Regions from separate parts of the Cobetia sp. D5 genome, predicted to be linked through region 2. Evidence: predicted binding sites of a transcription regulator. Region 2 holds the regulator's gene; the other holds the start of a gene.
What was found. Region 2 encodes PhoB, which activates phosphate uptake and scavenging genes when phosphate is short. Its sites were predicted from a motif close to TGTCATANNNNTGTCANA; they were not measured.

Region 1: U0O11_RS06660 (putative 2-aminoethylphosphonate ABC transporter substrate-binding protein) is a predicted target of PhoB. The motif match lies at 4,753-4,770, and genes of this name have one in related genera.

What each region holds. Positions count from the first base shown of each region.
Region 1 covers NZ_CP142020.1:1,570,338-1,585,283, reverse strand. The annotation lists gene U0O11_RS06675 (2-aminoethylphosphonate--pyruvate transaminase) at 1-628, opposite strand, end outside; gene U0O11_RS06670 (putative 2-aminoethylphosphonate ABC transporter permease subunit) at 678-2,366, opposite strand; gene U0O11_RS06665 (putative 2-aminoethylphosphonate ABC transporter ATP-binding protein) at 2,366-3,589, opposite strand; gene U0O11_RS06660 (putative 2-aminoethylphosphonate ABC transporter substrate-binding protein) at 3,652-4,683, opposite strand; gene U0O11_RS06655 (UTRA domain-containing protein) at 4,829-5,542, opposite strand; gene U0O11_RS06650 (putative quinol monooxygenase) at 5,867-6,499, opposite strand; gene aldA (aldehyde dehydrogenase) at 6,929-8,353, shown strand; gene U0O11_RS06640 (mandelate racemase/muconate lactonizing enzyme family protein) at 8,527-9,762, shown strand; gene U0O11_RS06635 (GMC family oxidoreductase) at 9,768-11,396, shown strand; gene U0O11_RS06630 (IclR family transcriptional regulator) at 11,578-12,336, shown strand; gene U0O11_RS06625 (aldehyde dehydrogenase family protein) at 12,620-14,053, opposite strand; gene U0O11_RS06620 (NAD(P)-dependent oxidoreductase) at 14,162-14,946, opposite strand, start outside.
Region 2 covers NZ_CP142020.1:4,156,328-4,171,273, forward strand. The annotation lists gene yccS (YccS family putative transporter) at 1-1,235, opposite strand, end outside; gene U0O11_RS17265 (DUF2780 domain-containing protein) at 1,426-1,842, shown strand; gene U0O11_RS17270 (hypothetical protein) at 1,998-2,354, opposite strand; gene U0O11_RS17275 (HU family DNA-binding protein) at 2,528-2,803, opposite strand; gene U0O11_RS17280 (NAD(P)/FAD-dependent oxidoreductase) at 3,054-4,253, opposite strand; gene U0O11_RS17285 (chorismate--pyruvate lyase family protein) at 4,593-5,150, shown strand; gene ubiA (4-hydroxybenzoate octaprenyltransferase) at 5,217-6,107, shown strand; gene phoB (phosphate regulon transcriptional regulator PhoB) at 6,331-7,020, shown strand; gene phoR (phosphate regulon sensor histidine kinase PhoR) at 7,028-8,350, shown strand; gene cysZ (sulfate transporter CysZ) at 8,527-9,255, opposite strand; gene phoU (phosphate signaling complex protein PhoU) at 9,452-10,177, opposite strand; gene pstB (phosphate ABC transporter ATP-binding protein PstB) at 10,397-11,242, opposite strand; gene pstA (phosphate ABC transporter permease PstA) at 11,239-13,035, opposite strand; gene U0O11_RS17325 (ABC transporter permease subunit) at 13,032-14,946, opposite strand, start outside.

The sequences.
Region 1 (14,946 bases), 1.6 Mb from region 2:
CATCGCGCCGGGCGATCACGAAGCCGAACCCCGGCACCCCTTCGAAGCATTTGTTGGCCGAGGAGATCAGCGCCAGAAACGGGGTACGTTGCGCATCGATCTCCAGCGCCCCGAAGCCACTCATCGAATCGAGGATCAGCTCACGACCGTGTGCTGCCACCACCTCGGCGATATCCGCCACCGGATTGAGCATCCCGGAGCTTGTCTCGCAGTGAATCATGGCGACATGGCCGATCTCGGGCCTTGCCGCGAGTCTGTCGGCCACGGCCTTGACACACGCCGCCTCGGCGTCGCCCCACGCCAGCACGTCGCAGTCACGCCCCATGCGGGTCAGCAGACTGACCAGCCGCTTGCCATAGGCGCCATTGACCAGCACCAGCGTCGTACTCTTCGGCTCGATCAGACTGCCCAGCGCCGCCTCGACCGCGAAGGTACCGCTGCCCTGCATCGGCACGCACTCATGGTGCTCACTGGCATTGGCACAGCGGAGCAACTGCTGGCAGATCTCGGCGGTCTTGGTGTTGAAGTCCTGATCCCAGGAGCCCCAGTCCTTCATCATGGCGGCCTTGACGCTCTCACTGGTGGTCAAGGGACCGGGAGTCAGCAGGTACGGATGTTGAATACTCATTGGTATATACCAGTTAATTTGCACAAAAAAAAGACGGCCAACGGCGTAATCAGGTCGCCTGTCGCCAGCGTTGGGCACGGGTCAACAGCAGATGACTGACCACCGCATGCAGCAGCTTGACGCCCAGACAGGTGAAGAAGATCAGCACTGCCATGGCGGCCGCGCTGGCGAAGTGCCCGGCTTCGTCGAGATGCATCACCGCGATGGAGGCCAGTCGGGTATCGCTGTTGTAGAGAAATACCACTGCCGAGACGGTCGTCATCGCGTTCATGAACAGATAGGCCGAGATATCCAGCACTGACGGCAGAGACACCGGCAAGGTGATGCGGCAGAAGGTCTTCCAGAACGGCACCTTGAGTGAGGCTCCGACCGCCTCGAATTCCCCATCAAGCTGCTTGAGCGCAGTCACCGAGGTCAGGTGGCAGACGGTATAGAAATGCACCAGGGTATTGAGCACCAGAATCGCGAAGGTGCCGTAGATCCAGTTCAGCGGGTTGTCGGCCTGGTTGAAGTAGAAGATGTAGGACAGACCCAGCACCATGCCCGGCACGGCCATCGGCATCATCGCCATGAAGTGAAGCCCCTGGCGCAGCGGGCGATAGCCCTGACTCTTCTCGGTCAGCCAGGCATTGAAGAAGATGACCAGCGTGCCGATCAAGGTGACCCAGAAGGCCAGCGTCAGCGAGTTGAGCCACGCGTCCCAGCCACCGCCCGCCAGCGCCTTGAAGGCGTAGTGATCCAGGGTCAGGCTCAGGTTGTAGGGCCAGAACTGCACGAGCGAGGCATAGATGGCGGTGCCGATCACGGCCAGAATCGCGGCGGCCACGCCATAGCAGAGCAGCGCAAAGACCCAGTCACGCAGCGGGCTTGGTGTCGGCTGCCAGGGCACGGCGCGCGTCGAGAGCTGCGCGACCTGACGGCGCTGGATCCAGCGGTCCACCGCGAAGGACAGCAAGGCCGGCAACAACAGTATGACGCTGACCACCGCGCCCATCTGGAAGTTCTGCTGCCCCACCACCTGACGATAGACATCGGTGGCCAGCACACTGAACTGCCCGCCGATGATCTTCGGCACGCCGAAATCGGTGATCGCCAGCGTGAAGGCCACGAAGGCGCAGGAGATGATGCCGTAGCGCGCGCCCGGCAAGGTGATGGTCAGAAAGCTGCGCCATTTGGGCGTTCCCAGCGCATCCGCGGCTTCATAGAGACGGGCATCGCTGTTGCTGAGCGCCGTCATCATGATCATCAGCGCATGCGGGAAGATCCAGAAGGTCATGCCCATCACGATGCCGATGGGGCCGTAGATGCTCTCCCCCAGCAGCACATCCTTGAACCAGCCCTGATTGCCGAACAGATACACCAGACTGATGGCTGGCAGCAGTGACGGAGCCAGTAGCGGCAGGATGGACAGCATGCGGAAGACGCGCTTGCCCGGCATGCAGGTGCGGGTGATGCCGTACGCGCACAGGAAGGCCAGACTCACCACCGTCAGGGTACTGATCAACGCGATGCTGACGGAATTGATGATCGAGCCGACCAGCGCCGGCGTCTGCACATAGCGCGCGAAGTTGGCCAGGCCGACGAAGTCGCCGCTGCGGTCCTGCACGCTCTTGATCAGCATGGTGGCCAGCGGCAACAGCAGCCCGATGACCAGCAGCGCCAGGGCCAGCAGCAACATCAACAGACGCAAGCCGGACTCGCCTGACAGCCGACCCGACAAGGGCAATGCGCGCGCCATCATGCCTGCGCCTCCACCAGCGGGTACAGGCGGATCGCCTCGGACGGCAGACGCACACCCACCCTGGCGCCGACCCGCACGCCCAGTGACTCGCTGTTCTGTAGCGCCACATCCGCCGACAGTGTCTGCCCACAGCCCTCAAGCGTCAGAGTGATGCGCAGGAAGGCGCCGAGAAACTCGACGTGCTCCACCTGCGCCGACAACCCCTCACCCACTGCGCACAGCGAGACGGCTTCCGGGCGAATGGCCAGACGCGCCTGATCCAGCCCCTCAAGATCATGCGCCGCGCATACCAGTCGCTGCTGGCCCAGACGCAGAGTACTGGCGTTCTCGGGACAGCATTGCAGGAAGTTCATGCTGCCGATGAATTCGGCCACGAAGGCGCTCGCCGGCTGACGGTAGATCTCGGCGGGGGTGCCGATCTGCTCGATCACGCCATGGTTCATCACCACGATGCGGTCCGCCATGGCCAGGGCCTCTTCCTGGTCGTGGGTCACCATGATGGTGGTGACGCCCAGCCGTGCCTGCAGTGCCTTGATCTGACTGCGCAGATGCAGACGTACGCGCGCATCCAGTGCCGAAAGCGGCTCATCGAGCAACAGCAGCCCCGGCTCGGTCGCCAGCGCCCGCGCCAGTGCCACGCGTTGCTGCTGGCCCCCGGACAGGGCCGCCGGATACTTGCCTTCACTGCCGGCCAGGTCCACCAGGGTGAGCAGCTCCGTCACGCGACGGCGCATCGCATCACGCGCATCGCGCCGATTGCGCAGCCCATAGGCCACGTTGTCGAACACGGTGAGATTGGGGAACAGCGCATAGGACTGGAAGACGATGCCGAAGTCGCGCGCCTGCGGCGGCAGCCGCGAGATGTCCTGGCCGCGCTGGTGGATGGTGCCTTCGCTCTGCGGCGCAAGCCCGGCGATGGCGCGCAGCAAGGTGGTCTTGCCACAGCCGGAGGGGCCGAGGAAGCACACGAATTCGCCTTCGCGGATCGCGAGGTCGATCTCGCTCAGGGCCGTGAACTGGCCATAGCGCTTGGTGAGGCCACTGATCTTGAGGTGGATGCTGCCTGACGACGCAGAACGCGTGGTGAGTGCCTGAGGCACTGCGTCACGCGCAGGCGCCCGGGCTGCAGGGGCGGATACCGCGCGCGGCGAGGCGCCGGCAGTCGATGGCGACGCTTGACGCGAGGCGTGATGACGCGGAGGTGCGGTCACAAGAGACATATGAGAAACTCCCGACCCCGGCGCAAGGCGCCGGGGCAATGACGAAGGTGGCTGGGCGTGACTTACTGACTGTCGGACTTGCCGTCGTAACGGCGCTGCCATTCGGCGAGCACTTCATCCCGCTGGTTGGCCGCCTTGGCAAAGTCAGCCTCGATCATCATCTCGGTGATATTGGCCGGATAATGCTCGATCGGCTTGGCCACCCCCGGATAGGCCATGACCGCATAGCCTTCGTTGTAGAGTTCATTGGCCGGCTTGGAGACTGCCCAATCCATCAGTGTCTGCGCCGCCTCACGCTTGTCGGTGCCCTTCATGATCGCCGCGGCTTCCATGTCCCAGCCCAGCCCTTCCTCGGGGAAGACCAGGTCCACCGGTGCGCCCTGCGCCTTGAGACGTGCGCCTCGGAAGGCGAAGGACACACCGACCACGGCCTCGCCGGAACCGGCCAGATTGCAGGGCGCGGAGCCTGAGTGGGTATAGCGGGCAATGTTGTCGTGCAGGCGGTCCATGTACTCCCAGCCGCCCTCGTCACCCCACAGCTGCAACCAGCTGGCGACATCCAGATAGCCGGTACCGGAAGAACTCGGGTTGGGCATGATCACGTGGCCCTTGAACTCGGGACGCGTGAGGTCTTCCCAGGACGTCGGCTTCAGCACTCCCAGTCGCTCACCTTCGACGGTGTTGTAGCAGAGCGAGGCGACCCAGGCGTCCATCCCGACCCAGGACGGGTCCTGGCCATCACGGTAGGCGGGGTCGACGAACTTGGTATCCAGCGCCTCGACTCCCTTGGGGGCATAACGCAACAGCATGCCTTCCTTCTCGAGCACCAGCAGGCTGGTCGCGGCCAGGCCCCACACCACATCCGCCTGCGGGTTGTCCTTCTCGGCCAGCAATCGTGCGGTGATCACGCCCGTGGAGTCGCGCACCCATTTGATGTCGATATCCGGATGCGCCTGTTGGAAGCGCTCGGCATATTTCTGCAGATCATCGGACTCCACCGCGGTATAGACGGTGAGCTCGGTGGCCGCCTGGGCTTTCAGGGAAACGACCAGACCAACGGCACTAGCCAGCAAGGAACGGGTCAAGAAGGACATCGGGACTCTCCAACGCTTGGAATGAATGGCTCTCGCCATCTGGTATATACCAAGAGTATGGGCGGGCCGAATGACACCCCCGTGACAGTCAGTTGAATGCCCAGTGAAACAGTGTTACCTCATATAGTGTCTCTGCAGCGCGGGTTCAGGGCTTGTTCTTGAGCGTGACGGTGATGCACAGCGCATTGTGCAGCCAGCGCTCTTCGTCATAGCCGATGGGACGATGCTGCTCATCGAAGGTAGCGCGACGCACGGTCAGACCGGGGCTACCCATGGCGACCCCCAGCTCCCGGGCGGCCTGCTCCCCCAGCGACTCGGAGTAGAAGCGCAGCTCACGGTGGGCCAGCGTCAGGCCATAGCGCCCGCGCAGCTCCGCCCACAGTGACACCCCGAACTGGCCCTCCTCGAGCAGTCCCGGGGCACGCTCCGGCACCACCCACATCGACTCGCTGAGCACGGCGCGCTCATCCACGAAACGCCGGCGGCGAATATGATAGAGCGGTGTCTGGGCCGCCAGGCCCAGCGCTTGCGCAGCCGGTGGGTAGGCCTGAACATCGGTCAGCAGCACTTCCGTGCGTGGCCGCCGCCCCTGCGCCGTCACATAGTCATTGAAGCCGGAGTCACGCGTGGGGTCGTAATCCAGCCGCGGCGGCGACACAAACCACCCACGCCGATTGCTGCGATGAATGCGCCCTTCTCCCTCCAGCTGCCCCAACGCCTGACGCAACGTCACGCGCGTGGTATCGAAGCGCTCGGCCAGCACTCGTTCAGAAGGCAAACGCCCCTCTTCAAAGGCATCAGGGTCCTTCAGCTGTTCGCGCAGGCGATCGGTAAGGTGGAGGTAATACGCATCACGCATGACGAGGAGTCCTGACCAAAGATGAAGAGGGTTGCCACTACCGGGTAATAACACGGCGCCGCTTGCCCCGCCGGCGAAGAAAATGCCCGGGACTCTGCGCTGCCAAGCGGCTGGATGCTCCAGAAACTATCACATTCGCGTGACTCGCACTGGCCCGTGCCGCTGGCGTTGCAGGATTTCATGACAGCTGCCTGGTTGAGCTCACAGGCGTGGATGGCGGTGGGATGGCACGCTGATGTTCAAGGGGGGTGAACGCACAATGCGCAGCCTCTAAAGGCTGCGCATCGCATGGGCAAACAGGAAACGAATGACCGGCGGGAGAACTCAGAACTCGCTGACGATATTCAGGTACTGCTTCATGTCACCGACCATGGCCTGCTCCAACAGCTTGCCTGTCTCGATGGCATAGGGCTGCTGGAAGTGAATGTCCCACAGGTCTGACTCCGTGCGCCAATGCTCGTATATCACCAGCGTGTCGTCCTGCCCGTCGATGGTATACAGATCAAACACGAGATTGCCCGGCTCCTCACTGCGCGTCTTCGCCACATGCGTGGTGAATTGTTGCAGCAACCGAGCGCGATATTCTTCCTTGATCTTGAAGATGAAGAAGATACTGAATACCTCATCTTCCGGCTGCACGTGCCTGGGGTTCGCCTCATGCAATGGCGCCGGGGCAGTATCGTTCAAGGGCATCACCTCGAATGGCGATGCCAACGCCGAGTCAGCCAGCTTCAGCAGGGCTTGCGCGTAGGGCTGATTCACATGTGCCTGATGCGCCTCAGCACTTGCCCAGCGCTCGTAGGCGAAGATGGTGGTGGGAGAATCCTTGGCCGCGAAGAAACGCATTTCCAGCATCCCCGGTTCAGCCGCTGAGCCCAGCTTGTTGTCAGCCAAGGCCTGCTTGAAGGTAGCGAGTTGTTCGGGCTTGACGTCAAATTTCACGATCAAGGTGAGCATGGAGATGCCCCTTATAGTCAGTGGTTGTCATCGGCCCAACGGCAAGAGCTGCTGCGTCACGTGGCAGCAGGTCTGTCTCGGGAAGTGACTGACACTATCTTTCGCTGCCTGGCTGAAAAACCCGCGGCACGGAGAAAGACTTTCAATGAAACCTTGAACACGGAAACGTTGGAGTACCCGGCAACAAGGCTGACCAGTTGGTGCTGAACGCACTGCCAGGACGCTGATTTCCCTGTTTCCAGACTGATGGCCATGGGTAGGCAATGGCGTACGAAATCACCCTCACGCCATTCCCACCAGTAGCACTCGCCCAACTATAATTCCCAAACAAAATTCTATATACGGAAATCTATTTCTACATGTGAAAAACAGTTTGACACCTTTGGCGTCACTTCATAGCCTGTAGGCCAAATTCAGGAGGAGTGATGCATGCGCACTGACAAGAACTTCATCAACAACGAATTCGTCGCCTCATCCCAGGGCGAGATGATTTCGGTCTACAACCCGGCCACCGAAGCACTGGTAGGTCAGGTGCAGGCAGCAACCACTGACGAAGCGCTTGAAGCGGTGAGCATTGCGGCCAAGGCGCAGAAGGACTGGCGTGCCAAGACCAGCACCGAGCGTGCCGGCTACATGCACAAGCTTGCCGAGGCGCTGATGGCGCGCAAGGATGCCATCGGCCAGGCATTGGCAGATGAGTCCGGCAAGAGCCTGGAAGACGCCACCAATGAAGCCGTCTACGCCGCCGACATCACGCGCTACCACGCCGAGTGGGCACGTCGTATCGAGGGCGAGATCGTCCCCAGCGACACTCCCAATGAAAGCCTGCTGCTGCAGCGTGAGCCCATCGGCGTCGTGGCCTGCCTGATTCCGTTCAACTACCCGGTGTTCACCCTGCTGCGCAAGATCGCCCCGGCGCTGATCACCGGCAACGCCGTGGTCGTGCGTCCGAGCAACAACACACCGACCTCCGCCTTCGAGATCGCCAAGGCGATTCAGGATGCCGGCATTCCGGCAGGCATCGTCAACATCCTGGCGATGGACCACGGCACCGCAGAAGCCGTCTGCACGCACCCCAAGGTGGGCATGATCACCCTGACCGGTAGCGTCGGCGCCGGTCGCAAGGTGCTGGAATATTCCCAGGTCAACATCGCCAAGTCCTCGCTGGAGCTGGGCGGAAAGTCACCGGCCATCGTCGAGCCGGATGCCGACCTGGCCAAGGCAGCGGCACAGATCGCGGCCTCTACCCTCACCAACTGTGGCCAGCTGTGTACCGCCATCGAGCGTGTCTATGTGCACGAATCCGTCTATGACGATTTCGTCGCCCAGCTGAAGCAGCAGATGGAAGGCGTCAAGTTCGGCAACCGTCTGGAAGATGCCAGCCTGATGGGGCCGCTGATCAACGAGAATTCCCGTCTCAACATCCATCAGATGGTGGAACGCGCCATCGATGACGGCGCCACTCTGGAAATCGGCGGTTATATCCCCGAGGGCAAGGGTCACTTCTACCCGCCGACCTTGCTGACCGGTTGCCGCCAGGACATGGAGATCGTGCAGGAAGAGATCTTCGGCCCGGTACTGCCGGTGCTGACCTACAGCGATGTGGATGAAGCGCTGGCACTGGCCAATGACCACCAGTTCGGTCTGGCCTCCGTGGTCTTCACCGAGAACTATCGCACCGCCATGAAGGTCGCCAACAACATCGAAGCCGGCGAGCTCTACATCAACCGCACCCCGGCGGACCCCTACCAGGGCTACCACGCCGGCTGGAAGCGCTCTGGCCTGGGCGGTGATGATGGCAAGCATGGCATGCTCGACTACACCCAGACCCGTCTGGTCGTGATGAACTACTGATCACGCCATTCCGTCTTACCTGTCACGCCTTCGGGGAACCCTCTCCCCCGGAGGCGCTGACGCCCTACCCCATTTCTTTCCGGAAGCGCGCTGTTGGCGTCGAATGACGGCATGCCAGGCAGTGCGCATCCACAATCTCCTGCTAGCCAGTGACCACTGAAAGGCCTGCCACCATGAAAGTTGTCAGTTGCGAGACACACATCGTCGCCACTCCGCCGCCCCACGTCGGCGGCATGTACTGGATCTTCGTTCAGCTACGTACCGCTTGCGGCATTGAAGGGGTGGGTGAAGTCTATGCCGCCACCTTCCACCCGGAAGTCATGAGCAAGGCGATCGCCGATGTCTTCTCGCGTTATCTGGAGGGCAAGAACCCGCATCATATTGAACGTCTGTACCGCGAAGCCTTCTCCAGTGGCTTCACCCAACGCCCTGACCTCACCATGATGGGGGTGCTCAGCGGTCTCGAGATGGCCTGCTGGGACATCGTCGGCAAGGCGGCCGGCCTGCCGGTGTATGAGCTGATCGGGGGCAAGGTCCACAACAAGCTGCGCTCCTACACCTACCTGTATCCCAAGGATGCACGCGGCAACTACGACTATGACAACGTCGAGCTGGCCGTCGAATGCGCACTGGAAAACCGCGAGAAGGGCTTCACCGCGCTGAAGTTCGACCCGGCCGGCCCCTACACTGCCTACTCCGGCCAGATGCTGTCTCTGGAAGGCATGGACAAGAGCGCCACCTTCTGCCGCCGCATCCGCGAAGCGGTCGGCAACAGCTGTGATCTGTTGTTCGGCACCCACGGCCAGATGACACCGGCGTCTGCCATTCGTCTCGCCAAGTATCTCGAGCCCTATGACCCGCTGTGGCTGGAAGAGCCGATACCGCCGGGACAGAGCGAGGCCATGGCGCGTGTGGCAGACCACACCTCCATTCCGGTCGCGACCGGCGAGCGCCTGACCACCAAGTACGAATTCCACGATGTGCTCAAGAACAACGCGGCCTCCATCCTGCAGATGAACCTGGGACGCGTCGGCGGCATTCTGGAAGGCAAGAAGATCGCGGCGCTGGCAGAAGTCTATTACGCCCAGATCGCCCCGCACCTCTACAACGGCCCAGTCGGCGCCGCGGCCAGCATCCAGCTGGCGACCGCCACGCCCAACTTCCTGATTCAGGAAAGCATCGGCACCTGGGATGGCTTCCACGCCGATGTGCTCAAGGAGAAGATCGAGTGGCGTGATGGCTACATCATCCCCTCCACCAAGCCGGGCCTGGGGGTCGAGCTGAACATGGACGTGGTCAAGGCCAATTCGCCTTACACCGGTCGAACCCTGCACCTGAGCATGGACCCGAGTCCCTATGACGTGAAGGAACAGTCCAGCACCGACTGGAAGCGCAAGCCGGAGGCGTAATACCGATGCAATACGATTTCATCATTGTTGGTGCCGGGTCGGCGGGGTGCATCCTCGCCAACCGGCTCAGCGCCAGCGGACGCCACAGCGTGTTGCTGCTGGAGGCCGGCGGCAAGGACACCTCGCCCTGGATCAAGGTGCCGGTCGGGTTCGCCAAGACCTACTACAACCCGACCTACAACTACATGTATTACAGCAAGGAAGAAGCCGCGATGGGGGGGCGCAAGATCTATACCCCACGCGGCAAGGTGCAGGGTGGCTCCGGCTCCATCAATGCGATGATCTATGTCCGGGGCCAGGCCTCGGACTTCGATGACTGGGCGCGCGCCGGCAACGACGGCTGGTCCTATCGCGAGGTACTGCCCTACTTCAAGCGCCTTGAATGCCACCCGGATGGCGACACCGAGTATCGCTCCGGCCGGGGGCCGATCGGCATCACGCCGCTGAAACATGGCGCGCACCCGATCTGCCAGTCGTGGCTGGAAGGGGCCCGCGAACTGGGTTACACGCTCAATGATGATTTCAATGGCGAACACTTCGAGGGTGCTGGCATCTATGAGGCCAACATCCGCAAGGGACAGCGGGACTCCAGCAACACCGCCTACCTGAAGCCGGCACTGTCACGCGACAACCTCACGCTCAAGCATATCTGTCGGGTGGAGCGCGTGACGCTGGAAGAGGCGCCCGACGGCGGCAAGCGCGCCACGGGTGTCGTCTACCGGCTTGATGACGAGGTCATCGAGGTGACGGCACGGCGCGAGGTCATTCTCTGCGCTGGCGCCGTGGACTCCCCGAAGCTGCTGCAGCTTTCGGGGATCGGCGAGCGTGAGGCGCTGGCCACGCATGGCATCCAGACGCTGGTAGACCTGCCGGCCGTCGGGCAGAACCTGCAGGACCATCTGTGTGCCAGCTACTATTACCGTGCCAATCGCACCACGCTGAATGATGACTTCGCGTCCTTCTGGGGCCAGGCCAAGGCGGGACTGCAGTATCTGGTCAATCGCAGCGGGCCACTGGGCATGAGCGTCAATCAGGCCGGGGGATTCTTCCGCGGCAGCGACGCGGAGTCAGAGCCGAACATCCAGCTCTACTTCAATCCGATGTCCTACCAGATTCCCAACGACCCGAAGGCCAAGCTGACGCCGGAGCCGTATTCCGGCTTCCTGCTGGCCTTCAATTCCTGTCGACCGACCAGCCGTGGCAGCATTTCACTGTCCTCGGCAGACCCGGCAGACCCGGCGACGATCTGCCCCAACTACCTCAGTACCCAGAAGGATATCGATGAGGTCATCCAGGGCAGTCGTCTGGTGCGCAAGCTGATGGGCGCGCCCGCGCTCAAGGCCATCACCGAGTGCGAGGTCGCCCCGGCCGAGACGGTCCAGGATGAGAACAGCATGCTGGCGTACTTCCGCGCTCAGGGAGGCTCCATCTACCACCTGTGCGGTTCCTGCGCGATGGGCCCGGACAAGGCAAACGCCGTGGTCGACAGCCGGCTGAAGGTGCATGGTGTGGCGGGGCTTCGCGTCATCGATGCCGCCATCTTCCCCAATATCACCTCCGGCAATCTGAATGCGCCGGTGATGATGGTGGCGGAAAAAGGCGCGGACCTGGTGCTGGCCGATCACGCCGAGTGAGCCGAGGTCAGTCACCAAACAACCCGCGCACGGCCCATGGGTCTGGTACCCTATGGGCCGTTTTATTTTCAGCGCATGAGAGATGCCGTGTGTGGCATCGTTCATCCGTCGTCAAAGTGTCACAGCCCCGGATGCACGCCGCCTGTGGCCGAGATTCGCGTTTCGGAGTGTCCCCGCGTTCATGAATCACGAGAAGACCAAAGCCCCTGCCGTCGACCACAGTGTCATGATTCTGGATCTGCTTGCGGCAGCCTCCTACCCGCTGACGCTCTCGGAAATCTGCGAGTCCACCGGCATCTCGCCTGCCACCGGACACCGCGTGATCAACTCCCTGCTGCACCATCAGCTGGTCGCCCATGATCCCGGTCGCAAGAAGTCCTACTGCATCGGCTCGCGCATATTCCAGATCTCCTCGACGATCTACAACAAGCAGAGCCTGATTCCGGTCTTCTACCCCATCGCCGAGATTCTCAAGAACGAGATTCACCGCTCGATCTTCCTGTGCATCCCCATCGGGGATCAGGTGGTGGTGATCTCGAAGGTCGATGCCTCCGGCAGTGGCAGCTACAACCTCTATATCGGCAAGACCATGGCCCAGCACGCCTGTGCCGCCGGCAAGGCGATTCTCGCCATGCGCCCCGAGGCCTCATGCCAACTGTATCTGGAAGCTGCGACGCGGAGCACGCCCGGCCTGGCCGAACGCCGTGACGAGATGGATGCCGAGCTTGAACGTGCACAACGCCTGGGATATGCGGTGTCCAGCGGCGAGGCCGAAGGACAGCTGAGCTGTATCGCGGCGCCTGTGCTGAACATGCGCAACGAGCCCATTGCCGCCATCAGCGCCGTCATCAGCCAGGACTGCTTGAATCCGCAGCAGGCTCGCGCCTACTCCAAGCATCTGGTTCAGGCGGCGCGTCAGCTCTCCTCGCGCATCATCTGAGGTCCAAAACGGCACCTGGCGAGCCAGTCATGCTGCACCGCACAAAGTCTTGCCACTATATATAGGTATTTTTCAGCACTCAGCGATGTGACAGACGCGATGGGCGTTGCTCTGATAGCGAAGCGCATCCGCGACAGCCGACAAGCGCCTTGAGGGTGTCTTTTGTCGATGGCGCGAATGGTCGATGGCGCGAATGCAAGATACCCGTGATTCACAAGGCCAGCCTGGCCTCACGAATCACGGGTATCTTGCGTGGCATCACGGCGGCGTCATGCGCCTCCTGTCAGGAGATGACCGGCGCGCCGAGCAGTGCCTTGACCTCGACATATTCTGCCAGGCCTTCGTCGCCCCATTCACGGCCGTTGCCAGAACGCTTGTAGCCACCGAAGGGCGCATCGAAGGAGAACTCTGCCCCTTGCAGATAGCATTGCCCTGCCTGCATGCAGCGAGCGATCGGCAATGCTGCCTCGGCGTCACGCGCATAGACCGCAGATGACAGGCCATAGACGCTGTCATTGGCGATGGCGATCCCCTGCTTCACGTCGTCGTAGGGCAGGATGCACAGCACCGGGCCGAAGACCTCCTCACGGGCGATCTCCATTTCATTGCTGACATTGGTGAAGATGGTCGGCCGCACATAGCAGCCCTTCTCGAGCCCTTCGGGCGGCTCGACGCCACCCAGCGCCAGCTCGACACCATCGTTGATGGCCCGCTGCACCAGATCAAGCACCCGCTCGCGCTGACGCTGAGAGACCAGCGGCCCCATGGTGGTCGCCGGATCATTCGGGTCACCCACCACCTGCTCATTGGCGATCTCGACCGCCAGACAGGTCGCCTCTTCCATGCGCGAACGCGGCACCAGCAGACGCGTGAAGGCGTCGCAGGTCTGGCCGGTGTTGGCCATCACGTTCTCGACGTTCAAGCGCACGGCTGCGGCCAGGTCGGCATCTTCCGTCACCAGCAGCGGCGACTTGCCGCCCAGTTCCTGACAGACCCGCTTGACGGTGGGCGCGGCACTCTCGGCGACCTTGCTACCGGCAATAGTCGAGCCGGTGAAGGACACCATGTCGACCTGCGGATGGCCGGACATCACCGGGCCTATCTCACTGCCCTCTCCCGTCACCACATTGAAGACGCCAGCAGGCAGACCGACCTTCTCCAAGATCTCGGCCATGATGAAGTCCTGCAGCGGCGTCTGCTCCGCCGGCTTGGCGATCACGGTGCAGCCTGCCGCCAGCGCCGGGGCCAGCTTGCCGATCAACTGATGCAGCGGATAGTTCCACGGGTTGATAAGCGAGCAGACACCGATGGGCTCGCGCATCAGAGTCACATCGCCCTTGCGCTCGTCCTCTTCCATCTGGAAGGCGCGCTCGGCGTAGTAACGCATGCCTTCGATTGGGCCTTCCACGTGCAGCGCGCCGGCCAGTTGCACCGGGCAACCCATGGTGAGCACCTGCACGTCGCGCAGCTCATCGAAGCGACGCTGCATCTCATCCGCTGCCGCCATCAGGATATCGTGGCGTTCCTGCGCGGATGTCGTGGACCAGGCAGGCAGCGCCTGACGTGCTGCCATGATGGCAGCCTCCACATCCTGCTCACCGGCGCGCGGCACACTGGCGCACAGCTCGCCGGTGGCCGGATTGATGACCTCCATGCGCTCGCGCCCGAAGGCTGCCTGCCAGTGACCATTGATGTAGAAGTTGTCGTAATGTTGCATGCCAGACCTCTCGTTGCTGGTGGGAGATAACACTTTCCCTGAGGGTGAGTCTCAAGCGCAAATGCCCCGGAGGCCATTCGCACGGCGCTCCGGGGCAGTCTTCACGGCTCAGCTGCGGCCGGTAACGCCGACTTCGTAACCGACTTCTTCCCGCTCGTCATCGGTCAGCTCTGCCGGGAAGCCGGTGCCGAGCACACGGACATCGGCGGCTTCCTCGAGACGACGGATGATGTTGGAGGACCACTCACGCGGACCGAAGCGTTCCTGACCATCGCGGAAGATGTCCATCAGCATCGGGGAGATTTCCAGCGGCACATCCAGGTTCTTGGCCAGGGTGTCGAACAGGCCGACATCCTTGAGCACCAGATCCATGGTGAAGCTGATGTTGCGGCTTCCGTTCAGGATGACCTGGGACTCGGTCTCGTGGACGAAGGAGTTGCCCGAGGAAATCTTGATCGCCTCGTAGGTGGTATTCATGTCCATGCCGGCCTTCTTGCAGACGGTCAGGGCTTCGGCGACGGCACACAGGTTGGCGGTGGCCAGATAGTTGGTCATCACCTTGAGCACAGAGGCGGTACCCAGCTCCCCGGTGTGCAGGACACGACGCCCCAGATTGGTCAGCACCGGCAGCACCTGCTCGAAGGATTCGCGGTCACCGCCGACGAAGATGGAGATATTGCCGGTGGCAGCGCGGTGGCAGCCGCCGGAGACCGGCGCTTCCAGTGCCTTGGCACCGGTGGCCAGCACCTTGTCGGCGATGCGACGCAGTTCGCCGTCGTCGGTAGTGCTCATCTCGAGCCAGATCTTGCCTTCACGCAGACCGGCGATGATGCCGTCGTCGCTTTCCATCACGGCGCTGCAGGCAGCCGGAGACGGCAGACAGGTGATGACCA
Region 2 (14,946 bases):
GTCAGGTGGCTGCGGATACGCTCGAACATGTCGCGCGTGCCGTGGGGCGAGCGGTCCAGCAGGCTGTTGTCGCTTTCATTGCTGACGGCTTCGAGATCATTCAGGCGCGCGATCTGGCCTTCGATCAGGCGCAGGTTGCTGGCGAGGGCTTCCAGCGCCTGCATCAGATGATGCCACTCGGGCCGCTGTTGTTGCTTGAGATAGACGAGCGAGGCGTTGAGGTCTTCCAGCGCCTGCTGGCTGTCACTGGCATCGAAGGGCTGGCGCATCAACAGCGCCTTGCCAAGCCCGCGACAGGCGCGCCCCTGCTGCTCCAGCAGGCGCTGACAGCGGAACAGGATGTCGTGATGGAAGAAGGCGTCGGTGAGCTGGCCGTAGGGATAATGGCTGGAGCTGGCGCGCTCGTGGAGGTCCTGGGCGATGAAGTAGAGGCGCAGGTAGCGGTCGAGCTTGGTGGTATCGCGCCGCCCGGCGAGGCGCCGGAAGACCATCTCCTTGGTCTGGTTGAGCGCCACCACCACTCGGCCGTTCTGCTCGGCCAGCGCCAGACGCCGGGCAGACTGGTCGACATTGCGCAGCGGCTCGAACAGCTGCGCCTTGAGAATCAGGTAGCGCCCCAGCTCACGGTAGAGCGTCGCCATGCTGTGCTTGAGCGGCTGGCGCGAGAACAGCGCACACCACACGACCGAGAGCAGGCCATACCAGGACGCCCCCACCACCAGCAGCAACGGCTGAACCAGATTGATGCCCAGCCCCGGCTCCCGCAGCCACTCGGGCAGGCTGCGCTCCAGTACCGCGATCTGACCATCTCCATGCTGCTGCTCGAGGCTGATCATGGTGTAGACGGCCAGAATCAACGAGGCGCGCGCGATGGCGCCGTAGCGGGCATCGATGGCGCCCAGCATAGGCATCGCGAAGGTGGCCAGCGCCAGCCCGATCACGAAGGGCAGCGGCATGCCGAATAACAGCTCCACCGAGACGGCGGCGATGCTGAAGCAGGCCAGCGTCATGCCCAGCGCGCGCAGTCGGCCGCGCCAGTGATCATCGGTTTCCGCCAGCCCCGAGGCGATCACGCCCAGAAACAGCGGAATCACCACCGCCATCTCGTCGAGCCAGAACCCCACCGCCATCACGCCGCCCAGCGCGATCAACATGCGCAGCGAATAACTGAAGGCATCCAGCGTCCACAGACGACGCAGGGAGTGCATGAGGGAGTCCAGGAGAGAGCGTGTCATGAAGTGTTCCGTGACCAGGGCGCCGGGCAGCGCATTAGACTTTAGATTTATATCGCTAGCATATCACCCCGTTCTGCCGTGTCCGAGAGCCATGGCGCATGCAAGCGTTGGCAGGCGCGTCGAATGTCGAATCGCCGCGACGTGCCACTCTGAAGACTCCTGACCTCATTGGCTTTCATGGAGAATACCGATGCATCCTCTTATCGAACGCGTCACTGGCTCCCTCGGGCTGTCACCGGAAATCGCCGAGCAGGCGGTCGGCATGGTTCTCAAGTTCGTGCGCGAGCAGGGGCCGGATGGCCCGGCCGCCTCACTGCTGGGCGCCATTCCGGGGGCGGAAGGCCTGATCGGCAGCGCAGGCGAGGAAGCCGCCGAGTCCGGTGGCGGTGGCCTCATGGGCGGCCTGATGGGCGCCGTCAGCGCCTTCACCGGCGGCAGCGGTGGCGGTGCGCTGGAACTGGGCCAGAAGCTGATGGGGCTGGACCTGAACATGGACCAGGCGCGCGGCGTGGCCGATGAGACGCTGAGCTATGCCCGCGAAGAAGCCGGCGATGGCGTGGTCGACCAGGTGCTCGAAGGCATTCCGGGCCTCAAGCAGTTGCTGTGACGCCTCGAGGGCGTTGAGAGGGTCTTCTCGAACAGCCCCTCGCAAGTAAAGGCTCGCGACAACTGCTCGTGACAACAGCTCGTGACAAAACAGAACGCCCCGCTGATTCTCTCAGCGGGGCGTCTTTCGTTCATGCAGGCACGGCACAGGGTCATTCAGCGAATGCGCTTGAGCAATGACTGCAAGCGGTTGAGCTGGGCCGAATCGCCGACCAGCCGCACGCGCTGGTCCATCAGACCTTGCAGGAAGGCACGCGGCGAGGGCTTGAGCAGAAAGGTCACCGCACTGTCGCTATCGGCGAAGCGCAGCTCAAGCTCGGTATCCACCGGCAGGCCACTGCCGGTGGTGACGCCCGCGTGGGACATGCGGTAGTGACGCGCGATGCTCATGTCTTCGGTCGCGACACCCCAGTCCAGCGGACGCTTTTCCAGCTCGGCACGAAATTCGGGGTCACGCTTGAAGGCCCGCTTGAGCAGCAGACCCAGCACCCACAGCAATATCTTGAGCTTCATGGTGTCATTCCTTGAATCGCGAAGCGTCGGTCACGCAGGCCATATGAAAATGCCACCGGCCCCGCAGGGCGGAACCGGTGGCATCAGCATGACAGCCGACAGGGCTTTTGATGACGACGATTGAAAGCCATGGCGACAGCCACCCCGGGTCTGCGCTGAAGCACGAGCCGAGGTTACTTGGTCACTGCATCCTTCAACGACTTGCCGGGTTTGAAGGCAACGGTCTTGCTGGCCGGGATGGTCAGCGGCTTGCCTGTCTGAGGGTTCTTGCCGGTACGCGCCGCACGCTGGCGCACGGTGAATGACCCGAAGCCGATCAGTGAGACGTCATTGCCTTTGGCCACGGTATGAGTGATCTCGTCGAGAATCACGTTCAGTACCTGACTGGCCTTGTCCTTGGATAGATCCGCACGCTCGGCGATGGCCGCAGCGAGTTCTGGCTTGCGCATGAAAAGCCCTCCTGGTTTGGCATTCTGCACGGGCGGCCAAGCCGCCGTTTCCATTGTTGTTCTTGCACTTGCTAGCGGTGGCGTATGGCGGCGACGCAATCCGCTCCCGGCAAGCTTTGCCGTATCAAACCTGTCGATGACAGCATTCTGTCAGACTCCGCCCGCTGAGCAGCATGTCTGACGGAGCATTCACTATCGTGCCTGACCGCGCTGGCAGCAAGGGATTTACGACCATCGATCATGGCATCGCCTAGCCTAGCAACGGCGGCGCCTGCCGCGCTAGCTCGACTTTCCTGCGAACGGCGGCGCCTGTCAACGCATATCCAATCAAGCGTTCGTTCATATCCAGTGCACGCGCTTCGAGGTCATCGCCTTCACCGTTGATTTCCCAGCGCGCCACGGCCGAACGCGGCGGATAGGCCACCACCGGCAAGGCCGGTGTCTTGACCAGCACCGGCCACGCCTTCCAGTCGAGCACGCTCGGCTCACCACACAGGTTGGCCGCCAGGGTGCGCGCGGCCATCTGCAGCGGCTGGACATACATGGCATTGACGCCCTCGACACTGGCGCAATCGCCCAGCGCCCAGATATGCGGCTGTGAGGTGGCCAGGTGGCGGTCGACACGGATGCCGTCGCCGCCGGCGCTCAGGCCCGCGGCCCGCGCCAGACGAATGCGCGGCGCCAGCCCGGTGGCCAGCAGAACCACGGAGCCCGTCAGGCGACGACCGCTCTGCAGACGCACCTCGACCGGCGCGGCCTGACGTTCGGCCTCCTCGCCTGAGCTGGCGGCGATGGTCTCGACCATCTCGCCCTGGCGACGCGTCACACCGAGCCCATCCAGCGCCGCGCCCAGACGCTGCCCCAGTGCTTGCGGCAGCAGCCCATCCAGCGGAGTTTCCTCCGGCGCGACCAGCGTGACGCGGTGGCCGGCGGCCGTCAGATCATTGGCGTATTCACAGCCGACCAGTCCGGCACCGACAATCACCACATGCCCGTCTTCCCCGCGCTCGCGGGCCTTCGCCAGCGTCGCGCAGAAGGCCGCATAGTCGTCGAGGTCATTGATGCTCTGCACGCGCGAAGCCACTTCCGCGGCGACGGGGAAGGGACGACGCGGCGCGGCGCCGAGTGCCAGCACCAGCTCGTCATAGGCCAGACACTCCTCGCCCAGCCATAGCTGGCAGGCATCACCGTCGATGGCGGTGACGCGTTGTTGGGTACGCAGCTCGGCATTCAGCTCGTCCACCAGCGCCACCGGCGCCTGACGCGACAGGTCGGTGGCCGACATCTTCTTGGCAAAGGCGGTGGACAGCATCGGCTTGGCGTAATCGTGGCCGCTGTCCTGGCTGATGAGGATCAGCCGGCTGTCCTTGTCACGCGCACGCAGCGCGCGCGCCAGACCAATGCCCGCCATGCCGGTACCAATGATGACAAGGGTGCGAGGGTCGCGCATGGCACCATCTCCTGAGATCGATCCGAGGGAAGCGCTGATGAAAGAGCGCCAGCAGCGTCCGTCATGAACGCCGATGAATGCGCCCAGCATACCAGCCCGCCAGCAGTGCAGGCATGCCTGAGCGGGAGGCCTTGCCGCCCGGCCATGCTAGACTCGCCATTTCGTCATCCTGACAGGGAATTCACCGTGGTCCGATGCCCAGCAGGCGAGCCTCATCGCGCAGCGCTCACGCCACAGACCTCCACCTGTGAGGCGCCTCATCCGTCAACCGAGTCCCTGTGCCAGCCTGCGCCTCGCTGGCCTTCGCCCACGCGCGCGGCACCCGCTGCTTCGGCGGCGGTGCGCCGTCATTGGCAGCCGGCTGCCGCGCTGCAAGGGGTCATGCCGGCCGGCTGGTGGGCGTGGCTCTCCTCGACGGACTCGCTGACCCAGCGTCTTGCCAGCGCCATGCAACAGCAGGATGAACGCGATGGCCAGTCCATTCAGGGCCTGCGCGTGCGCCTGCTGCTGCAGGACACCGGCCCCGCGCGGCTGGATGAGGCACGCCTGCTGGGCATCGGCCCACGCCGGCATGTCTGGCGGCGCGAAGTGGCACTCTGTCATGGCGATACGCCATGGGTGATCGCACGCTCGCTGGCGGCGCTGGACCTGGCCCACGGTCATCGCCTCTCGACGCTGGGCGAACGCTCGCTGGGCCATTGGCTGTTTCGCCAGCCCGACCTGACCCGCAGCGCCATCGATGTCAGCCGCGCCCCGCTGGTGCTTTCGAGCCCCAGGCCGCTGGCCCGCACCACCAGCCTGTGGATGCGCCGGTCGATGTTCTCGCATGGTCGCTTCAAGGTGCTGGTGCAGGAGGGCTTCACGCCGGCCTTCCAGCACGCGCTGCAGCTGGCCTGAGCCTTGCTGGCCGACTGGCCTCATTTCTCTCTTCCCTTGCCCACTACCACCCGCCCAGGAGCCCCGATGACCGCGTCATCCACTTCCGCCGCTTCGCGTCCTTCCAGACTGGCCGACTACCTCGCCCTGACACGGCTGGACCGCCCCATCGGCACCTGGCTGCTGATGTGGCCGACCCTGTGGGCACTGTGGCTGGCGGCAGATGGCATTCCCGAGCGCACGACCCTACTGATCTTCATCGCCGGGGTCTATCTGATGCGCGCCGCCGGCTGCGTGATCAACGACTACGCCGACCGCCATTGGGACAAGCATGTCGAGCGCACGCGAGATCGGCCGCTGACCTCGGGTCGCATTTCGGAGCGCGAGGCGCTGACGCTGTTCGGGGGGCTGGTCGCGGCCGCCTTCGTGCTGGTGTGCTTCACCAACCTGACCACGGTGCTGCTGTCGATCGTCGCCGTGCTGCTGGCGGCCAGCTACCCGTTCATGAAGCGCTTCCATCATCTGCCTCAGGTGGTGCTGGGCGCCGCCTTCGGCTGGGCGATTCCGATGGCGTTCGCCGCGACGCTGGAGGAGGTGCCAACCTACGGCTGGTGGCTGTTCGCGGCCAACCTGATGTGGACGGTGGCCTACGACACCGCCTATGCGATGGTCGATCGCAACGACGACCTCAAGGTGGGCATCAAGTCCACCGCCGTGCTGTTCGGGCGTGCCGACAAGCTGATGATCGGCCTGTTGCAGCTGGGCATGCTGGTGATGTTGATCGGCATCGGCCTGCACCTGGCGCTGGGCATCTTCTACTGGCTGGGGCTGGCTGCCGCCGCCGTCACCTTCGTCTGGCAGCAACGTCTGATCCGTGAGCGTGAGCGTGCGCCCTGCTTCCAGGCGTTCCTCAACAATCATTGGACGGGGCTGCTGATCTTCGCCGGTATCGCCCTGGCGACCTGGCCGATGAGCTGACTCCTGCATAAACATTAGTATTATTTAAATTAAAGCGACCCCTGCCCTCTGTTGCTTCCCAGCCCACGGATCATGCCTGCCTGCCGCGCCTCCAAGGTGGCTGGCAGGCTTGCGTGCAAGCTGCCATGCTGGCAGTTGTCATCTCGTTGTCATATAAGCGGGTTGTAATCGTCATCGACTTGTCATTCTGGCGCGTGCGCCGACTGCTGCATGGGATCTAGCGATGAGCTCCAAGACCGTACTGATTGTCGACGATGAATCCTCGATTCGCGAGATGATCGCCGTTGCCCTCGAAATGGCGGATTACCGCGTGCTGGAGGCAGACAATGCCCAGGACGCCCACGCCATCGTCGTCGATGAAAAGCCCGATCTGCTGTTGCTGGACTGGATGATGCCGGGCACCAGTGGCCTGGAGCTCGCGCGGCGTCTCAAGCGTGACGAGACCACCTCGGAGCTGCCGATCATCCTGTTGACCGCCAAGGGCGAGGAAGACAACAAGATTCAAGGCCTGGAAGCCGGTGCCGACGACTACATCACCAAGCCCTTCTCGCCGCGCGAGCTGGTCGCCCGTCTCAAGGCCGTGCTGCGTCGCACCACTCCCAAGGGGGTCGAGGAGGCGGTGGAAGTCGAAGGCCTGATGCTCGACCCGGCCAGCCACCGCGTCACCGCCCACGGCAACTCGCTGGATGTCGGCCCGACCGAATATCGCCTGCTGCAGTTCTTCATGACGCATCAGGAGCGTGCCTACACGCGCAGCCAGCTGCTCGATCAGGTATGGGGCGGCAACGTCTATGTCGAGGAGCGCACCGTGGACGTGCACATCCGTCGCCTGCGCAAGGCGCTGGGCACAGGCCATCAGCATCTGATCCAGACCGTCCGCGGCACCGGTTACCGCTTCAGCGCTCAGGCCTGAGGGATTCATGCGCTATTGGACCAACGAGCTATGGCGCCTCGGCTACCTTGCCGGTGGCTTCGGCCTGATCGGTGGCCTGCTGGGCCATCTGGGCTGGGGCCTGGCGCTGGGCCTTTCGCTGTATCTGTTCGTCCATCTCAAGCACTTGAAGAGCCTCTACACCTGGCTGATCACCAATCCCCATGAAGAGCCGCCGCCCGGCGATGGCGTCTGGGGAGACCTGCTCGATCGCCTTTACCGCTACCAGAAGGGCCAGCGTCAGGCTCAGGAGCGACTGCGCAGCATCCTCAACCGTATCCAGGAATCCTCCGAGGCCATGCGCGACGGCCTGGTGATGCTGGACAACCACGGTGACATGGAATGGTGGAACAGCGCTGCCGAGCAGCTGGTCGGTCTCAAGGCCAGCCACGACCGTGGCCAGCACATCACCAACTATCTGCGTGACCCCGTCTTCATCGACTACTTCAATCGGCTGGCCTACCGCGAGCCGCTGACACTCCAGTCGCCGCTGTCTGACAACCTGACGCTGCAGATCTCCATCACCCTGTTCGGTGACAACGAGCGTCTGGTCATGCTGCGTGACGTCACCCGCCTCTATCGTCTTGAAGAGATGCGCCGCGACTTCGTGGCCAATGTCTCCCATGAGCTGCGCACGCCGCTGACGGTACTGGCCGGCTATCTCGAGACCTACTCCGATTACGCCGATGACCTGCCACCGCGCTGGCAGCGTGGACTGGGCCAGATGCAGAGCCAGACCGATCGCATGCAGCACCTGGTCGAGGACCTGCTGACCCTGTCACGCCTGGAAACCGACGAGCTGTCCGACAATGGTCGCTGCATCGACATGAGCGCCCTGCTCGGCCATATCCGCGACGACGCCGAAGGCCTGTCCCAGGGGCGCCACACCTTCTCCATCGAGGCCGATGCCAGCCTGTCACTGCGCGGTGAGGAGCAGGAGCTGCGCAGCGCGATCTCGAATCTGGTCTTCAATGCGGTGCGCTACACCCCCGAAGACTGTCACATCACCCTGCGCTGGAAGGCGGATGACCAGGGCCTGCTGGTCGAGGTGGAAGATGACGGGGACGGCATCGACCCGGTGCACCTGCCGCGTCTGACCGAGCGCTTCTACCGCATCGACAAGGGCCGCAGCACCGCCACGGGAGGCACCGGCCTCGGGCTTGCCATCGTCAAGCATGTGCTGATTCGTCATCAGGGCCATCTGGAGATCGACAGCCACCCCGGCGAGGGTGCGCGCTTCCGCTGTCACTTCCCCGACGAGCGAGCCTGTCAGGCGAGAGCTCCCCAGGCCAGCAGTGAGCTAGCCCAGTGATGGGCTGATTCAGTGATGGACGCCAGCCCAACGCAGAACGCCCCGCAGCCACCTCGAAAGGAGGCGACTGCGGGGCGTTTCGTTTGGTCAATCAGACGACGCTGCGGCTATTTCAGCGACGTGCCAACTTAGCGACGAGTCAGTTCAGCGACAAGCCAGCTCTGCGACAGGCTGTCTCAACGACGCGGCGCCGGCAACTGACGGTAGTGGCTCTGCCACATCAGTACCGCCCCGGCGACGGCGCCCGGGATGAACAGCAGATTGGCCAGCGGCACCAGCGTCATGACGAACACCGCGGCGCCGAAGGTCAGTGAGGGCCACCAGCGCGCCTTGAGGCGCTGCTTCATGTCACCGAAGCTGACCTGATGGTTGTCCATCGGGTAGTCGAGGTACTGGATCGACATGCTCCAGGCCGAGAACAGTCCCCACAACAGCGGCGAGAGCAGGTTCAGGCCCGGGATGAAGCCGATGATGAACAGCGCGATCATGCGCGGGATGAAGTAGCCCAGCTTGGCCATTTCACGCCCCAGCGAGTCGACGCCGATCTTCATCAGGCCACGATCATCGTCGATCAGGGTGCCATCCAGACGATGCTCGACCTTCTCGGCCAGAATGCCGTAGAAGGGCGCGGCGATCAGGTTGGTCACCAGGCTGAAGGTGAAGAACACCACCAGCAACAGACTCACCACCAGCACCGGCCAGATCAACCAGCTGAGCCACTCCAGCCACGCCGGTACCTTGAGCATCCAGTAATCGATCCAGCCACCGAACTGGTTGAACAACACCCACAGCGTGATGCTGTAGAGCACCAGGTTGATCGCCAGCGGTACGAATACGAAGCGGCGCAGCCCGGGGGTATAGACCATGCGGGTCCCGCGGACCAGCGCCGATACGGCATCAATCATGCGACGTCCTCGTCATCTCAAAAGAACCGGCCAGCCAGCGGGCTGACCGGAGCCACACCCTAGCACTCCCGCCTGCGCGGCGCAGCTGTCGGCCGCCTGACACCGCTCGCGCTCCCACGACGCAATCGCCCCGCGGCCTGCCGGTGGGCAGGTGCGGGGCGAAAGAGGCGACACAGGGGCAGGGAAGCGCGTCAGCTCACTTCTTGTCCAGGTCCTGCGGCTTCAGATCATGGGTATCGGTGTGACGCACGTCCACGCCCTTGACCAGGAAGATGACGTACTCGGCCAGGTTGTCGGCGTGGTCACCGATGCGCTCCAGCGCACGCAGAATCCACATCACGTTGAGCACCGGCGTGATCTGGCGCGCATCTTCCATCATGAAGGTCATCAGCGAGCGCATCGCGCTCTGATATTCCAGATCCACCGAGGCATCTTCACGCAGCACCTTGAGGGCAAGGTCGGTATCGAAGCGCGCGAAGGCCGTCAGGGAGTCACGCACCATGCTGCGCACGTGCTGGCTGAGATGACGCACCTCGACCATGCCGCGCGGGCTCTGGCCATTCTCGACCAGCGAGATGGCGTTGCGTGCGATCTTGCTCGATTCATCGCCGATACGCTCGAGATCGGAGGTGGCGCGGATGACGGCCAGCACCAGGCGCAGGTCGGAAGCCGCCGGCTGACGGCGGGCCAGCACCCGGGTGCACTCGTCATCGATCTTGAGCTGCATGTCGTTGACAGCCTTGTCGTTGTCGCGCACCCGCGTGGCGGTTTCACTGTCGCCTTCCAGCAATGCCGTGACGGCATCCTGCAGCTGCTTCTCTACCAGTCCGCCCATGGCCAGCAGGTGTGTCTTCAGTGCATCCAGCTCGTGATTGAACTGCTCTGAGATATGCTTGCCGTGCGAATCGCTGGTGATATCCATTTCCCTCTCCCGGAAAGTCGCCCACCGAGTCAGGGGGCGTGACATGAATGACGTGACAAGTATGGCCCACTACTGACTGACACAGCGGGCTCCCCCTCAGCATGCCGACACTTGATTGCAGTTATGTTTCACCCATGGCGCAAAGGCGGTATCTGGCCGCCATCGTCAGCAATATCAGGGCGAAAAGGCTACCCGGCTGCACGTTCGCGCATGAGCGCGCTAACCGAAACGCCCCGTGATGTAGTCTTCCGTCTGGCGGCGCCGCGGGTTGGTGAACAGCTGATCCGTCGGGGCGAATTCCACCAGGCGGCCCTCATGCAGGAAGGCGGTATCGTCTGAGACCCGCGCGGCCTGCTGCATGTTGTGCGTGACGATGATCAGCGTCAGGCGCGAGCGCAGCGAACGGATCAGCTCCTCGATCTTGAGCGTCGAGATGGGGTCCAGCGCCGAGGCCGGTTCATCCAGCAGCAGCACCTCCGGCTCGACCGCCAGCGTCCGCGCGATCACCAGCCGCTGTTGCTGGCCTCCCGAGAGCCCCAGCGCGCTGTCGTGCAGGCGATCCTTCACTTCTTCCCACAGCGCCGCGGAGCGCAGGCAGGATTCGACCTTGTCATCGAGGTGGCGCTTGTCATTCTCGCCGACCAGCCGCAGCCCGAAGGCCACGTTCTCGTAGACCGACATCGGAAAGGGATTGGGCGTCTGGAAGACCATGCCTATCCGGCGGCGCAGCATCGGCACGTCCACGCCGCGCGCATGAATGTCCTCGCCCTCGAGCAGCACCTTGCCGGAAAGACGTGACTGTTCGTCGAGATCGGTCATGCGATTGAAGGTACGCAACAGACTCGACTTGCCGCAGCCGGAAGGGCCGATGAAGGCCGTCACGCGCTTGCGTGCGATCTGCAGGCTGACATCCTCCAGTGCGCGTCGCGTCTGGTTCTCCTTGCCGACACGTGCCTGATAATCGAGGCTCAGGTGGCGGGTTTCCAGGCAGATGTCCTCAGCCGGCCGCGCAGGCGTCTCCTGAAGAAACAACTGGGGCTTGGGCTGTTCAGAGTCACGCCTCATTCGGTGGCTCCCTTGTAACGTTGTGCCAGCATGTGACGCAGGCGAATGGCACTCAGATTGAGGCATAGAATCACGACCACCAGCACCAGCGCGGTCGCGTAGACCAGCGGCCGACTGCTGAAGGCATCGCTGCTCTGGAAGGCCAGATCATAGACCTGATGCCCCAGATGCATGAATTTGCGGTCCAGATGCAGCCACGGGAAGCTGTCATCCAGCGGCAGGTCCGGGGCCAGCTTGACCACTCCGACCAGCATCAGCGGCGCGACTTCACCCGCCGCACGCGCCACGGCCAGAATCAGCCCCGTCATCAGCGCCGGCGAGGCCGCCGGGATCACCACGCGCTTGAGCGTTTCCAGGCGTGTTGCCCCCAGCGCCAGCGCGCCTTCGCGCAGACGACGCGGCACGCGCGCCAGCCCCTCTTCCGTGGCGACGATCACCACCGGCAAGGTCAGCAGGGCCAGCGTCAGCGAGGCCCACAGAATGCCGCCGGTCCCGAAGGTCGGCGTCGGCAGCCGCTCGGAGTAGAACAGCTCATCGATTCCGGCGCCCAGTCCATAGACGAAGAAACCGAGGCCGAATACGCCGTAGACGATGGAGGGCACCCCGGCCAGGTTGCGCAGCGCGATGCGCGTCAGGCGCGTCAGGCGCCCCTGATGGGCCACCTCGTGCAGATAGAGCGCCGCCATCACGCCGAAGGGCATCACCATGATCGACATCAGCACCACCATCAGCACGGTGCCGAAGATGGCGGGCCAGACGCCACCGAAGCCCTCGGTAGGCGCGCCGGCCACGAAGTCACGGAAACGCTTGAACGTCATCATCAGCCGGCCGCTGAAGCCCATCGCATTGGGCCGCCAGGCATTGCGGATATCATCGAGCGCGATGCGGCCTTCGTAGCCGCCATTGCCGCCCAGCAGCAACTGACCGCCCGCCAGGGCATCCCGCAGGGCACTCAGCTGACCTTCACGCTCGATGAAGGCGCTGCGTACCTCCTCCAACTCCTCCTGCATCTCCAGCTCGAGCTCAGCGTCCTCTTGAGTCTGCGCCGCGTCACCGTCAGCAGTGGCGCTGCGCCGGGATTCGAGCGACTGCTGCAACGCCTGATAGCGACTGCTCAAGACTTCACTGTCCAGGCGTAGCGCCTGCAGCTGACGGCGCTCGCTCTCGATCATCTTCAGGCGGGCAAACAGTGGCTCGGCGTCCTCGGACAAGGGCCGGCCAGGCCCGTCGCCGACATCGGGCGTGTGGTCCATCTCCCCCGTCATCGGGTCACTCAGCGCCCGTGGCATGCCGTAGAGAGTGCGACCGTCGCGCATTTCCAGCATCAGCGCCTGGCTGGGGAAGGTCATCCTGTCGAGCAGCGTCTCCGGCAGCCACTGCCAGCTGGCCGCGGCCCCGTCACGCGAGGATGTCTGCAGCAACCACCATTGCTGGCGAGCGTCATCCCCCTCGCCCGAGGCGACACGGCGCATTTCCTCGTGCATCAGCTCGCCGAGCAGATGGCGATTGTCGGCCGCCGGCTCACCGCGCGTGGTGGTCAGGGCCGTGGGACTCTGGCCCGGCTGTGCCGTCAGCTCCACCTCGACCAGCCGTGAGGGCCAGAAGTGACTGAAGGAGCCCACCACCAGCAGGCTGAGCAGGCCCAGCACCAGCACCAGCGAGACACTGACCGCCATGGCATTCAGCCAGCCCCACGGGCCGCCGTCGCGCCAGTAGCGCTGCAGGCGCCCGACCAGCGGCTCGCGCGGGCGCAACAATGAGGAGCTGGCGCGATTGGTGTCAGGGTGACTCATCCCCAGCTCCCCTGATTGGGCGGCGTGAAGCGCTGTCGCAGCACTTCCGCCAGCGTATTGACCACGAAGGTGAAGACGAACAATGCCAGGGCAGCGAGGAACAGCAAGCGGTAGTGACTGCTGCCGATCTCGGCCTCCGGCAGCTCGATGGCCAGGGTCGCGGCCAGTGAACGCAGGCCCTCGAACAGGCTGGCATCCACCAGCGGCGTATTGCCGGCCACCATCAGCACGATCATCGTCTCACCGACGGCGCGCCCCATGCCGATCATCATCGCCGAGAACAGCCCGACGGCGGCGGCAGGCAGGATGACGCGACGCAGGCTCTGCCATGGCGTCGCGCCAAGTGCCGCGGAGCCTGCGGCCAGACCGCGCGGCACCGACGAGAGGGCATCCTCGCTGAGCGTGAACAGGGTCGGCATCACCGCCAGCCCCAGCGCCATGCCGGTCACCAGGGTATTGCGCTGGGCGTAATCGATGCCGTAGTGGCTGAACAGCCACTGACGGAGGTCGCCGTCGAACCACCACTGCTCGACCTGGCCGGCGATGGTCACATCCAGCCACAGCAGCACGAACAGCAGCGGCAACAGCCCGAAGGCCGCCATGTTTTCCGGCAGCAGATTGCGCCATACGCGCGGCGACAGGGTCCACAGGAAGCCGGCCACCATGGTGCCCAGCGGAATCAGGATCAGCCCCAGCAACACCGCCATCAGCTCACGCTCGATGAAGGGTGCGACCACCAGGGCGGCGATGAAGCCGATCACCACGGTCGGCAGCGCCTCCATCATCTCCAGCAGCGGCTTGATGCGGGAACGCTGGCGCGGCGCCATGAAGCAGGCGACATGGATGGCACAGCCGAGGCCCAACGGCACGGCAAACAGCAGCCCGACCAGCGCCGCCTTGAGCGTGCCCCACATGATGGGCACCAGCGACAGACGGGGTTCGTGGGTGCCGGTGCTCTCCAGCTGCCAGATCCACTCCGGCGCAGCGCGCCCCTCATACCAGACCTTGCCGAAGATGGCGTCGAGCCCGACGGCCTGATGCGGGTCGTGTATCGCAAGCCCCGCATAGGCCTTGCCGAGCGCCCCCAGCGGCGCGTCCTGAGCGGGCAGCCTTGCCTCCCGGGTCGCCGATGCCAGCAAGCGGCGGTCATCATTGTCAAATTCCAGCGCCACGCCTGCCGCGACCCGAGAGGCATCCAGCCAGTCCAGCACCTGACGGCGACGCTCGCTGGTGGCCAGATAGAGGCCAAGGCGGCCGTTGGCGTCCAGCGCGGCAAAGCCGAGGCTGTGATGGGCGGCAGCCATCATAACCACCGGCGCCGACAGGCCACTGTCAAAGACGCCGGCCTTGACCAGCGGCTGCGCATGCGCCGGCAACAGGTAATGGGTCAGGCCACCGGCGGCGTCTCCGACGATCAGGCTTCTGCCGCCACGCAGGACGCTGATCGCGGTGATCGCCGGCGATGACGCGGAGGCAGAAGAGGCCATAGCGTGATGTGCCAGCTTGCGCGCCAGCGGCTTGGTTCCGGTGGAGGCCTCGCTCAGTTGCCACTGGGTGAAGCCATCGCGGTCAGCGGTGACCAGCAGACGCCCCTGCTGCGAAGACAGCCTGGCCGTGCCCGGCAACCACTGCTGCTGCCACTCGGAGTGCGGGGGCTGACTGGCTGCATCGTCATCCAGCGCGCCTGCGGTGACGTGCGACGCAGACAAGGCCAGGCGCGCCAGCCACAGGCCATCGCCCTCCTCGAACGGAATGCGCAGCCACAGCTGGTCACGGCTGAGCACCAGGCTTGCCTGGCGGCGCTCAAGCCCTGCGGGAACCTCGATGGCACTGCCGCGCAGGCGCACGCCAGCGGCGGACTGCTGAACCACCTGCAGGCGATCATCCGCGAGCCAGACACCCGCCAGCGGC